2 regions of the Pseudoalteromonas sp. SCSIO_11900 genome follow, and region 1 is predicted to be linked to the other one. Evidence: riboswitches for the same ligand, from Rfam matches in the RefSeq annotation. Region 1 holds a riboswitch; the other holds the start of a gene.
What was found. Region 1 has a riboswitch for lysine ahead of lysC (lysine-sensitive aspartokinase 3). Riboswitches for the same ligand answer to the same signal wherever they lie in the genome.
Positions count from the first base shown of each region.

Region 2: linked by a shared signal. The riboswitch ahead of dapA (4-hydroxy-tetrahydrodipicolinate synthase) and the one ahead of lysC (lysine-sensitive aspartokinase 3) in region 1 are both predicted to bind lysine.

Region 1 is NZ_KK070023.1:2,225,633-2,229,053, forward strand. Features, by position in the region: gene BG00_RS10330 (hypothetical protein) at 1-325, opposite strand, end outside; gene nhaD (sodium:proton antiporter NhaD) at 522-1,769, shown strand; lysine riboswitch at 1,868-2,040, shown strand; gene lysC (lysine-sensitive aspartokinase 3) at 2,116-3,421, shown strand, end outside.
Region 2 is NZ_KK070023.1:1,087,506-1,090,926, forward strand. Features, by position in the region: gene BG00_RS05075 (2,3,4,5-tetrahydropyridine-2,6-dicarboxylate N-succinyltransferase) at 1-582, opposite strand, end outside; gene dapA (4-hydroxy-tetrahydrodipicolinate synthase) at 598-1,482, opposite strand; lysine riboswitch at 1,610-1,789, opposite strand; gene BG00_RS05085 (DNA-3-methyladenine glycosylase I) at 1,978-2,676, shown strand; gene BG00_RS05090 (protein adenylyltransferase SelO) at 2,685-3,421, shown strand, end outside.

The DNA of each region.
Region 1 (3,421 bases):
CTAAACGGGCCAAATCATCAACCAAGACACTAATTTCTTGTGCTAAGCCTAAATGCTCTTCTTGCAGTAAAAAGGTGGCAAAGTCGGCAATGGCGCGGTTAATTTCCAGTTGTGACGATTTAGCCAGCGGAATAATAATTTCTTGATTCAATAACCGGTTGGTTTCTTTATAAATACGCTCATTATTCCACGTGGGTTGCTTTTGCTTAATGGCATTTTGAAGATCTTTAATACTAAAGTCGGCCATTTTAAAGCGCTTAAATAATAGCTCTAATACACCCCAGTGTTCATTTAGGGTATTAAGTAGCTTTTTAGCTGGGATCATAAGGCGTTGCAACTTCCTAGTATTCGTTATTTTATATTTCTCGAACTTATATGGTATTCGTTTTTGCGACGATTTAATAATAGTTTTTACACCCGCTTAGTGATAGTATCCGCGCCGAATATAGGCACATAGAGTTTGTGGGTATATTTTTTACATGGTTTCAATTTTTACTTAACCCCGAAGGTTGTTTAATATCATGGTTTCCTCGATTATCCTGACGCTGATAGCGATTGCATTTTTGCTTATCGTTATTGAGGATGTGATCCACGTAAACAAAGCAAAAACGACATTATTTTTTGGTACACTTTGTTGGATTATATCCTTTATTTTTCCTCTTAATGGGCAAAGCCCCGAAACGATTCAAACCCTCCTAGACCACAATATTTTAGAAATTGCTTCTTTATGGCTGTTTTTAATGGCCGCAATGACCTTTGTTGCCTATTTAAACTCTAAAGGACTTATCGAAAATGTTGTGAACCGGATTATGCCAACCAGCATTAGTGAGCGTAAGCTGATGTTTTTGGTGGGGTGTTTTGCGTTTTTATTTTCATCTATTTCAGACAACGTTACGGCCACGCTAATATCACTGGCAGTGATTATGTCATTAAAACTTGAAGCCAAAAAGTTAGTTAAGTACGCCACGCTTATTGTATTTGCTGTAAACTCCGGTGGTGTATCACTTATCACGGGTGATGTAACCACACTTATGATTTTCCTTGATGGTAAAGTATCAATTAGCAATTTATTACTGTTAATTGTGCCTGCGTTACTAAGTGTATTATTACTCGCTACTTTGTTATCAATTGGCATGAATAAGCAACTCGAGTTTAAAAAAACTAAATTTAAACGTATTGAAAAAACCGACATAACCATTGCGGTTATTTTCTTCACTACGGTTATTGCTACGCTTACATTGAGTGTTTTATACAGTGTACCGCCTCTGCTTACTTTTTTATTGGGTTTATCTATTATGTTTTTAGTCGCGCAATTTTTAATGCGCAAAAAAGACATCAACAAAGATATGATCGATTTTATACGCGACATAGAGTACGACACCTTATTGTTTTTCGTGGGTGTGTTACTGCTTGTTGGTGCGTTAAAAGAAGTTGGGGTACTGAGCCAATTTACTAATTTGTATACGGTAATGGCGCCAGAGTACGCAAACTACTTAATGGGTATTTTATCTGCAGGTGTTGATAACGTGCCACTAACGGCAGCGTTATTAAAAGCCGACATTGTAATGAGTCAACAGCATTGGTTGTCGTTTACGTATGCAACCGGTGTAGGTGGCTCTATGCTAATCATTGGCTCGGCAGCCGGTATTATAGCCATGAGTAAGGTAAAAGAGCTGACGTTTGCAAGTTACCTTCGCTTATCGCTATATTTATTACTGTGTTACACCTTTGGTTATGCGGGCTCTTACTTAATGGGTAGTTTTATTTGATTTTAGTGTAAAACGACTTGACAGCTAGACGTCTAAACGATAACTTTCAAAGCCGCACTCTTAGTGCGGTTTTGTTTTATTAGCCACAGGTTAATAATACATTCAGAAGAGGTGCGATACTTAGGTACTTAATGTGAGGCAACGACAGCCTGCGACCATTAAGGAGGGAAGTACTCGCCGAGGAAAATAATGGGTCGTTACCATTGTTTTTCGGTTTATGGGGCTGAATCCTCAAAACTGTCACCAATTTAGGTGGAGAGCTTCTGGCAGTAGATTTTTCTTATCTTTATTTCCTGCCAAGTTCTTCTTGTTTTATTGCGGTTTGGATGCCGCGAAAGGAGACGAAATGACTACCCAATCAGTGCCACAAAGTTCACAGTGCACAAAATCAGATTACATTGTTGCCAAATTTGGTGGCACCAGCGTTGCTAACTTTGAGGCGATGAGCCGTTGTAGCGAAATTATCGTAAACGATAAAAATGTACGTATTGTTGCAGTAAGCGCCAGTGCCGGAGTGACCAATCATTTAGTGGAGCTTTGCAAAGCGGGTATTGAAGCCGCTAAACGCCAACAGCATATTGATGGTGTACTTGCGATTCAGCAGGCTATTTTAAATGACCTGTCGTTAGATAATGATTTAGCCCTTGGGTTTAATCAAACGCTTGATGCATTTCAAACGTTGGCGGCACAAACACTCAATACTGAGCAGCAGTTCGATGAGCTACTTAGCTTTGGCGAGCGTTTATCGTCGTACTTATTTACCCAAGTACTAAGGTTAAAGGGTTTAAATGCCACTCGTTTTGATGTGCGCCAGGTGCTTAAAACCGATAGCCAATTTGGTAAAGCAACACCAAATGTGGGCGCCACAGCGCAAGCCGCTAAAGCACATTTAATTCCGCTGCTTGATGATAGCGTTATTGTAACCCAAGGGTTCATCGGTAGCGATGCAAACAATTTAACGACCACGCTCGGTCGAGGTGGCTCAGATTATAGTGCTGCACTGCTTGCTGAGGCTATTAACGCTAAAAGTGTGCATATTTGGACTGACGTAGTGGGTATTTTTAGCACCGATCCTCGTTTGTGTGTAAAAGCTACTCCTATTGCGCGTTTAAGTTTTGATGAAGCAGCAGAAATGGCGACCTTTGGCGCTAAAGTGCTGCACCCAGCTACAATTTTACCTGCCAGTCGCAGCCATATTAATGTGTTTGTTGGCTCAAGCACAGAGCCTGAACTTGGCGGTACGTGGATTGAACGTGAAAAATCGCAGCTACCTGGTATACGTGCGGTAACGCAACGTAAAAATCAAATATTATTAACCCTTAAAAGCCCAGAAATGTTATTAGCCAGTGGCTTTTTAGCGCGTATATTTACTATTTTAAGTGAGTGCAATATTTCGGTAGATTTGGTCACCACCTCTGAAATTAGTGTAGCAATTACCCTTGATAATGCGCCTAATGCATCACGTCCAGAGCTTGATCAAGCATGTTTAGATAAGCTTGCTGAATTTTGCCATGTATCGGTTGAAAACAATTTAACGCTGGTAGCGTTAATTGGCTCTGAAATTGTTTTGCGCCAACATGAAATGAATTTAATGAAAGTGTTAAGTGATTTTAATATTCGACTCATTTGCCATGGTGCAAGTAAACATAACT
Region 2 (3,421 bases), 1.1 Mb from region 1:
GCCTTTATCAAGCTGGCGCTCATTTACGCAGTCATAAACAGGGATGGTTGCAGATAAGCGAATACCTGGAGCAAGTACCGCGCCTTTTTTAACTACCACGCCTTCAACAATCACACAGCCTGCACCAATAAAGGCATCATCTTCAATAACCACAGGGCTGGCACCAATGGGCTCAAGTACCCCTCCTAATTGTACCGCTGCGCTTAAATGCACATTTTTACCTACTTGAGCACACGACCCTACGAGCGCGTGGCTATCTACCATAGTGCCCTCGTCAATAAATGCACCAATATTTACGTACGCAGGTGGCATAATAATAGTGCCTTTGGCAACATGTGCACCACGGCGCACACTTGAACCACCGGGTACCATGCGAACGCCTGCTGTGGCGTCAAAGCTTTGCGGTGCTAAGTTATGTTTATCAACAAAACCGCCAGCAAACTCGGTGTTTTGACCGTTTTTAAAGGCTTCTAAAATGCCTTGCTTTACTTCTACGTTAGCGTGCCATTGGCCGTTTTCGTCTTGTGTTGCTGCGCGAACCGCGCCCGTTTCTAAATTATTTAATAGTTCTAACCAGTTCATTATAAAAACCTGTATTTAATGCCAAGATAAAATGGTGTTGTTTGCCGATGAAATGTCATCGGTGTGTGTCAACTCAAGGTGTGTTAAAGGTGGGCGTAGATACGGACTGCCAATACGCCCTTGTAAATGCATTAACACTTTGACTGGGATAGGGTTGGCTACTGAGAATAAGCTATTGATAGCACTAGACCACTGGACAAAAAGATTAGGGTGTTGGCCGCTTAAACTGCGCTTTACAAATTCATGGGTTTGTACTGGCCATGCATTAGCTGCAACTGAGACCAACCCTTTAGCACCCGCTTGGGCAAAGTAAGGCATGAGGGCATCATCACCACTAAAAATGGCTAGTTCAGGCGCTGCTTGTCGATAGGCTTCAAATTGAGAAATACAGCCACTGGCTTCTTTGAGTGCCCATAAATTTTTATGTTGTTTGAGGTTTTCAATGGTTGCAATGGGAATGCTAACCGCACTACGTCCTGGTACGTTATAAAGCATACACGGATGAGAACTGGCATTGAGCAGGCTTTCAAACCAATGCGTTTGCCCCACTGCACCGGGTTTGGCGTACAAAGGCGAGCCAAGTAAAAAACCATGAATAGGCAGTTGGTTGCAGTAGTTAACCCATTCAAGCTGCTGCTTTAAGTTACTACCACCGACTGCGACCATTAGGGGGACACTCGGTTTTAATTGGCAGACATGCTCTACGATGGCTTGCTGCTCTTTTAGGGTCAGGGCTAACCCTTCGCCGGTGCTACCTAGCAGTAAAATGCCATTGTTAGCAGCTTCTTGTTCGGCCACTAAGGTGTTTAAGGTTGCGTAATCAACTAGGCCATTTTGATCAAATGGGGTGATCAGCGCAGTCCATAAATGGAAATTGTTAATATTGAAGTTGTTGATCATCTCTCACGAACTTATAGGGCATTCGTCGAGTTTTTGGCGGGTATTTAGGATGCCTGACTCTTTGAATGTGTTTATAATTCGAAGAGCGAATGGGCTTAAATAATAGGGCGCACGGCCTTATTATACTAAGACCAGAAGCTCTCCACCAAATATGTTATTGGTGACAGTCGCTAGGATTCAACCTAGTCGCCCGAAGTAATCTTTCACAAAAAAGTGTTACCTCTCGGCGTTAATTCCCCTCACGTATGCTCATTGGAGTTTGCGCTCCTAACATACGCTACCTGAATAACGCACCTCTTCTAGCCCTTTGTACTCGCTACTTGAAAAGCCAGTTAGCAAATACAATGTAATAGGGTAAGTGCGGCGATTAAACCATTTTAGCCGTCTAGGTGTCAAGTGACTAAATTCAGATTGATTCATCCTGATTGACTGTTATTACGTATTGGCTGCTTTTCTCGTACACTAACCTCACAGTAGAAGTAAGGTATTAAGCAGATGGAAAAATTTAGCGATATTTATAAGCGAGCAGTGGAGCGAAAGGGCTCTGAAAAAATGCTTAAGTTGTTACTCGCAAAACCTTTATCAACAAAGCAACTCAGCACATTAAGTGATGATGATTGGCTAGAAGAATTTACTCGCAAGGTATTTCAAAGTGGTTTTTATTGGTCGGTGATCAATAGTAAATGGGCAGGATTTAGAGAGGTTTTTTGGGATTTTAATGTTGAAAAGTTACTGATGATGCCACCGGATATGCTTGAGCAAAAAGCCAGTGATGAGCGGATTGTACGCAACTATAAAAAAGTAAAAACTATTACTGAAAATGCATATATGATCCACGAAGTTGCGCAGCAGCATGGTAGTTTTAGTCAGTTTATAGCTAATTGGCCAAGTGAAGATATTATTGGTTTGTGGGCATATTTGAAAAAACAGGGTGCGCGTTTAGGGGGCAATACCGGTCCTTATGCTTTGCGTGCATTAGGGAAAGACACCTTTTTATTATCCCGAGACGTAGAGAGCTATTTACGTGCGCACAAAATTATAGATGGCGGCTTGCAAACCAAAAAATCATTAAATGCCGCGCAAGCTTTTTTTAATGAACTGCAGCAGCAAAGCGGTTTAAGTATGCAAGAGCTAAGCTTAATTGTCGCTTATGGTGTCGGCGACAACCGAGTAGGAATAAGCCAACAACAATAGGATTAATCATGAAATTAGTGCCAAGGTATACCAATATTGGTGACGGCTTTGCTATTAGCGATCATCCGGCTAAAGTGGCAGCGCCACAGTTATTGTTATGGAATGAGCCCCTAGCTAAGCAATTTAATATACAGGTGAGTGCCGATTCACGAGCAAATATATTCAGCGGTAATGAACCCCAAGCGATTTCTGCAGTGGCACTGGGATATTCTGGTCATCAGTTTGGTCACTTTTCACCGCGACTAGGGGATGGTAGGGCGCATTTGCTCGGTGCGATTAGCGATGATAAAAATCAGCTTTGGGATGTGCAATTAAAAGGCGCTGGTGCTACGCCATTTTCGCGCGGAGGCGATGGCCGCTGTGCATTAGGTCCAGCTATTCGTGAGTACGTAATGAGCGAAGCTATGCACGCGCTTGGCATTCCAACAACGCGTTGTTTAGCCGTGGTTGGCAGTGGCGAAACCGTTTATCGCAACCCACCTCAACCAGGTGCTATTGTAACCCGACTCGCCAGCAGTCATATACGGGTGGGCTCGTTTCAATATTTAGCCACTCAAGGTGACGTTACTAGCCTAAAAAACTTAGCCGACTTAGCCATTCAAAGACACTATCCCGAGATTAACAGCACTGGTGCTCAGCGTTATTTAGATTTTTTAGCTGCAGTGATCGCCAACCAAGTCAAATTAGTCGTAAGTTGGATGAGGGTGGGGTTTATTCATGGTGTTATGAACACCGATAACACCTT